Regions from separate parts of the Paenibacillus sp. HGF5 genome, predicted to be linked through region 2. Evidence: riboswitches for the same ligand, from Rfam matches in the RefSeq annotation. Region 2 holds a riboswitch; the other holds the start of a gene.

Region 1 (3,414 bases), on a different contig from region 2:
ACGAACAGCAGCGCCGATAAGAACAGGCCGCGCTTAAACGAGGTGTAGGCCCTGGTCTTTACGCTGTACACAATCGCAAGAATGCCCAGGATTAGGGTGAACAGGCCGTACCCGGCGAGCGTCAGCAGGGTGGCATCCTGCGTCTGCTTGTTGACATAAGCGGAGTGGGCGGCCGGGACCGAGAAGGAGGGCTCATAAGAGCGCAATTTCCCCTGCTCGAAGGTGAAGCGGTGCTCCAGCCTGGAGTCCCCGATCCTGGATTCAGGGTCCACATATTTGAGACGGGGCTCCCCTTCCTTCGTAACCAGCTCCAGATTCGACAGGTCATAACCCGCCCGCTGAAGCCATGGCTCGGCCAGCGCCTGCTTCTCGGCCAATGTCATGCCGTCCTCAACGACGAGCAGCATCTGCCTCTGAATTTCGCCCTTGTTCAGCTCGATCCGGTCAAAGCTGGAGCGGGCATAATCATACGAGAATCCGACGATGCCGGAATTCTGCATGTGCACGTCCACATTGAGGGCATCGCCTCCAGGCTCGCTGAAGCGAACGCGGTATACGTCATAGGGATATTTGGCTTCATAGGTTTTGTTATATTCCGAAAGTCTCTTCTCCTTCGCCAGATATCCGTAAAGTTCCGATTTGGATTGATATGTAACCAAGGCTTCGTCCGTGTCCGCAGCCGCAAACTGCAGATGCTCCTGAGCAAACCTTGAAGCTGCCTGCCGAGCCTGCTCCTTGGAAATGATATCCGGCGAGGCCATCTCGGTATCGTCCGGATTCGCCCACGGAAATACCTGAAATAATAGGAACAGAATCAGGCCGACTGCGGCAGGCGCGATGAGCTGCTTCAGATTGGGCTTCAGCTTCAAGGGCTCTCTTGCACGATTCATGAAATTCCTCCTCTAAGAAAGTTGATACTCCCACTGGTATTCGATATGCCTGATTAAGAACGCATAGAGTCAATATAACATAGTATGAAAGCCATAAGCAGCTTATCCCAATTATCGGAATATTGAAATAAATCGATGAAAATGAATGAAAGGTTTCGAAAACGTTAGAGAACCCTACGCTTGTATTCTTGAATATGCCCAATTCGCGCTCTTTTAAAGATATTTCGGGCGAAAAACGGCATTGGGTTTACGTACCGGATTGAGTTATAATCACATCATGCTTGAAGGAACCGAATATTCCAGCCGAATTTCGTAATGAAAATGGGGGAACCATGTAATTGGGGTGAATTTCATTATTCCCGGAATAATGAATAGGGCGACCTGTGGAAATGCCCGAATCCGTCAGCTAACCTCGTAGGCTGTTGCACAGGAACCAGACCGAAAGGCACTGCGTTTTCCAGTGTCTTTTTTCGTTGATTTTTTTAAAGAAGGTGTCCGATTGAACGCTAAATTAAACTGGCTTACATTGTCTCCGCCCCAAATTCTCGTGCTTGGTTTTGCGGCCATCATCTTCATCGGGACCGGGCTGTTAATGCTGCCAATCTCGACGACGACGGGCGAACCGCTTGGATTTACTGACGCCTTGTTCACTTCGACCTCGGCAACGTGCGTAACGGGCCTGGTCGTGGTGGATACGGGAACGACATTCAGTTCCTTCGGAGAAGTCGTGATCATGCTGCTGATTCAAATCGGCGGGCTCGGATTCATGACGATGGCTACTTTATTCGCCTTGGTTCTGAAGAGACGCATATCGCTCAAAGACCGTCTAATCCTGCAGGAAGCGATGAATCAGTCCTCGATGGAAGGCATCGTAAGGCTGATACGCAGAGTACTGCTGTACTCGCTCGTCATCGAGGCCTGCGGCGCAGTCCTTTTATCGGTTCGTTGGGCGTTTGAAATGCCGCTGGGCCGGGCGATATATTACGGAGTTTTTCATGCGGTGACGATGTTTAACAACGCCGGCTTCGATTTGTTTGGCGATTTTCGGAGTTTGACCGGGTATGTATACGATCCGGTAGTCAACTTCGTCGTGATGTTCTTAATTGTTTCCGGGGGCATTGGATTTATTGTGCTCTCCGATCTGATCGATTACCGAAAACAGCGGAGGCTCTCCCTGCACTCCAAGGTGGTGCTCACGATGACGGCTGCCTTGCTTGCGGTCGGATTTATCGTCATTCTCATATTTGAATTTACCAACCCGAGAACGCTGGGTTCCCTGAACTGGGGCGGGAAATTCTTTGGCGCGTTATTCCAATCCGTAACGCCGCGTACGGCGGGCGCGAATACTATAGATATTACGGGGCTCAGACAGGCAACGCAATTTTTTATCGTCATCCTGATGTTTATCGGAGCATCTCCAGGGTCAACCGGCGGCGGCATCAAAACCACGACCTTTACCATTATGGTAGGGGCGGTCATTGCGATGATGCGCGGGCGGGAAGACATCGTCATGTTCCGTTATCGCCTGGCCCAGGAGCGGGTGCTGAAGGCACTGACCATTGCCTTGCTGGCCCTGCTGCTCGTTCTAACCGTCTCGATGATTCTGTCGACGACAGAGGAAGGGGACTTCCTGGAGATTCTATTCGAAACGACATCCGCCTTCGGTACGGTAGGTCTCTCCATGGGCTTAACGCCCGATTTGACCGTGTTCGGCAAGATCCTGATCAGCCTTACGATGTTTGCGGGTCGATTGGGGCCTTTGACGCTTGCTTATGCACTAGGGCCGAAAAAGGGTAAAGAATTATATCGTCATCCGGAAGGCAAAATGATAATTGGATAAGGGGTATAGGAGAGACATGAAACCAAAGCAATTTGCAATCATCGGTTTGGGGCGATTTGGCGCCAGTCTGGCGCTGGAGCTGATGGAACAGGGATATGAGGTGCTCGGCATCGACCGGAACGAAGAGGTCGTCGAGGACATGAGCGAGCTGCTGACGCATACGGTGGTGGCGGACGCGACGGATGAGGAAGTGCTTAAATCGCTCGGCATCCGCAACTTCGACTGCGGGATCGTTGCGATCGGGAACGACATTCAGATGAGCATCCTCTCCGCCATCCTGTTGAAAGAGCTGGGTGTCGCGATGGTCGTTGCCAAGGCGATATCGGTGCTGCACGGCCGGGCGCTGGAGAAGCTTGGCGTGGACCGGGTCATCTTTCCCGAGCGGGATATGGGGATCCGGGTAGCGCACCAGCTCGTGACGCCAAACCTGCTTGATTATATCGAATTATCCAAGGATTATCTGATTGTGGAGATGACGGTCACGGACTGCATGGACGGGAAAACGCTGAGCGAGCTTAATACGAGGGTCCGGTACGGCGTCAGCGTGGTGGCGCTGAATAAACAGTCCGGCATTATCGTTGCTCCGACGGCCATGGACGTCGTGAACTCCGGCGACATTATGGTCGTCATCGGCTCCAATGACAACGTGGACCGCTTTGAGTCCGAAGTCGTGAATATGCTCGA
Region 2 (3,414 bases):
GATCGCCAAACTCGATCCCAAGCCCTTTCATCTGCTCCCATGGAAGAAAACCGTAAATGTTATAGGGAGGAGGATAGGTCCAGGCGCATATTTCTTTCGCATGCTCTTCAAGCATGACCACCGTGTGAAATGAAATCGGTGCTGCATCCATTGGCAAAGTCCCCCTGTCGTAATTACAAATTAAATTATACCCCATTTCTCAAACATTCTAGCCGCATCAAAAAGCCCGTCCGAGAGAAGTAGGCCTCCATTGACGGGCAAAAGGGTATGTATAGGCAGGATGAGGATAAGACCCATCGAAGCTTAGGAGGATTCTCCGGTCGACTTTTCATTCTGATCATTGCTCATGATGGGCTTGGCACCTACGTATCGCTGCTCGTAGTGGTCCTCAGAAAATAAAATCAATATTTTTCCATTAGGGTGTTTAATGAAGGAAGAGGAGGGTATATAAAGGGTAGAAGATGCAACGACATGAGGAAGCGAAGTGAATTCGCATAATAATTTTCTTTTTTTCTCGAAAAGTGGGAACTTTTTCGTTGTCCCAAACGTTATAAAGGTATACACAGAGCAGACAAAAGAAAAAGCCGCTGGATGAGATCGGCACAATCTCATACGCCCAGGGCTTCTTGTAAAGGATAAACCAATGAAGTTCCAATAATTAATTGTAGTTCACAGCTACAGACTTGTACGTAGACTGACTCATGACTCTCTTAGCACCTACGTATCGATTGGCGTAATAGCTCTGGCTCAGCGGACTGATGATGACACCGCGCGAGGATGAGGAATGAGCGAATTTGCCGCCCCCAACATAAATACCCACATGAGATACACCTCTGCCGGATGTGTTGAAGAACACGAGATCGCCAGCTTTCAGCTTGCTCTTGGCTACGGCCGTACCGACTTTGTATTGAGCTGCAGACGTGCGTGGCAGGCTCAGACCAAGTTTCTTGTAGATATAGCTGGTGAATCCGGAGCAGTCAAAACCATTCGTTGTGGTTCCACCTGTTTTATAAGAGACACCAATGGCTGGTTTGATTGCAGTATTTAATTTGGAATCGGCGAAAGCGCTTCCGGTCCCTAATGTGAGTGCGAGGGCCAGGCCTAGAGAAATGGCCGTTAACTTCTTTTTCAAAACAAAAAGCTCCTTCCATTGCCTGCGAGGTTAGCTTAAGGGTTCGGTTGAAGGTCCCCTATGATCCCTCTCTTGCGAGATCAATTCACCCAAAACGGATCCCCCGCTTCCCAATCATGGGAATTCGGCTCCTTAAAATGTTGATGAACCCATTCATAGACGTCTGACGTTCCAACATGCTAACGAAATTACATAGTTCCAGCAAAAAGTTACAGTAAAGATGACAAAGTTGTTACTAACATATTCGTTATTTTAGCAGAGTATTAACAATTTGGCAAATGAGGAAAGCTCATTTTTATACAAAAAAACCTGTCCCCGTCATGCGGGATCAGGTTTTTTTGTAATTTGGCCATCGGAAAATGTAATATTGAGGAAAAACGGGCTCCTATTCTTTGTAAAATCAAATCCGAGAGAGAAATGTGTCGCTTCCGATTACAGCATATTTACGAGCTTGTTCATCATAAGATGGTAACGAAATGTAACGATTAGGCATGCTGCGAGGAAGAATCCCGCCACAAATGGTATTGGGCGGAAATTGCCCAAATTTGGAAAAGTCCATTTAGAAAATAGGAGGCTTGCTGAACAATCAAGCCGATCAATCCGGCCCAGAAGAGCGATGCCGAACTCAGGAGCAAAAGAATGACGCAGGCTGATCCGCTAACGGTAAGGGATAACAGCACGGCCGTGCCCAGTCGGCGGAAGAGCGCAAGAACGGAGCTGATCATGCCGGAATTGTCCGTACGGCCGAATTGCATATAGAGCAATAACAGGCGAATCAGATAGGCGTACAGAAACCAGCCGGCTGCATGAGGCAGCGCACGAAGCAGCAGAACCGGCTCATGGATCCCGTTCAGCAGGATAGGAAGGATTTTGGGCAGAATCCAGTATCCGGGCACAAAGGTAAGAACAAGTTCGATCAGATAGAATACCGTAACGGGCTTCCACAGCTTTTGCATGCCGGTGAAGAAGAATAATCCGCGCTCGCCCTTGGCCTCCTGATGGAGGTTATAGAAGATGCCTGCCCGAATGAGCGGGGTACATACCATCCGGATCAGGAGCAGAGCGGCCAGAAGCCAACCATAGGTATGGACCGTGCCGCTTAACGATAGACTCATCTCGCCCTCGTAGAAGAATAACAGGCGACTAAGCTCGTTAGGGGCAGAATCCGGATACCGCATCAGCAGGGGGACGACTGCCGATTTTACAAGCCGGTACAGGCAATATCCCCACAGCATGCGGTACAAGAACAGCAGAATGGAGACGTATAATTGGTCTTTAACACTGATCCAGCCTTGGCCTGCATAACTTTTCATGTGCTCCCCCCTCACCATGACAGGCTGCCGAACAACGTCTCCACAAGCTTGGTAATACTGAGATTCCAGCGTGTGACCACTTTCGGATCCATTCCTGCCTTCATATAGTTATTGATGTGTCTATTCTCCAGAACAATGGAGTATTTCGGATCAACCATAGCCCAGGCGAGCGGAGTGCTGTACTCCAGGGTGTACGTAACTTTACCGTCCTTGCCGCTCCAAGTTCGCTCCACCGTTTTGCCGTCCTCAAAGGCGAACACGATAGGCACATCGGTTATATCTCCGTCCTTGCTCGTGATCTTGACCGTGGATTCATACCGCGGATGGTCTGACGTGCCTTCATTTTTGGTTTTGATCACATCGATGGCGACGTCGGCCATTTGGCTTCCATATACATATTGGTCAAAATACGATTGCCAGGAGGTTTTGCTTACTTGCTCGACGACTTTCTGAAAATCTGACGTGGTTGGGTGCTTGAACCGGTATTTCTGGGCATAGGTATGCATGATTTTCCCCATCATCTGTGGACCGACCTGCCGTTCAATGCCTTGCAGCACCAGCTTGCCTCTCGTGTAAACATTCAGCGCGTAGTTCTCGTGTGAGCTGTATTTCCAGGACTCCATCTTCAGCGGGGCAGGGGAGGTAATCGATGCTCCTTGAGCAGCGGTGTTGGAGGTAATGCCGTATTCCTTCTCCATCACTCTTTCTTCTGCATAGGTTGCAAAGGCCTCGTCCAGCCACGCTTCCTCAAATTCGTTGCTTGCGATCATTCCGTAAAAATATTGGTGGGCGATCTCGTGAATGACGGTCCGTTCGAGCTCATAACCCGGCGAATCGTTCTTGGCACCGAAGGCCGTGACCAGCGTCGGGTATTCCATACCGCCTGCACCGTTGCCCGATTCCGGCGGCACGACGATGGACAACGTGGAATAAGGATAGGTTCCGTACCATTTACCAAACGAAGCCAGT

The links. Region 2 has a riboswitch for cyclic di-AMP ahead of HMPREF9412_RS29380 (C40 family peptidase). Riboswitches for the same ligand answer to the same signal wherever they lie in the genome.
Region 1: linked by a shared signal. The riboswitch ahead of HMPREF9412_RS16835 (TrkH family potassium uptake protein) and the one ahead of HMPREF9412_RS29380 (C40 family peptidase) in region 2 are both predicted to bind cyclic di-AMP.

The regions. Positions count from the first base shown of each region.
Region 1 is NZ_AEXS01000107.1:6,451-9,864, reverse strand. It holds gene HMPREF9412_RS16840 (CPBP family intramembrane glutamic endopeptidase) at 1-890, opposite strand, end outside; cyclic di-AMP (ydaO/yuaA leader) riboswitch at 1,182-1,326, shown strand; gene HMPREF9412_RS16835 (TrkH family potassium uptake protein) at 1,390-2,730, shown strand; gene HMPREF9412_RS16830 (potassium channel family protein) at 2,747-3,414, shown strand, end outside.
Region 2 is NZ_AEXS01000174.1:52,685-56,098, reverse strand. It holds gene HMPREF9412_RS29385 (GNAT family N-acetyltransferase) at 1-151, opposite strand, end outside; gene HMPREF9412_RS29380 (C40 family peptidase) at 659-1,132, opposite strand; cyclic di-AMP (ydaO/yuaA leader) riboswitch at 1,137-1,272, opposite strand; gene HMPREF9412_RS29375 (hypothetical protein) at 1,618-2,445, opposite strand; gene HMPREF9412_RS29370 (M1 family metallopeptidase) at 2,457-3,414, opposite strand, start outside.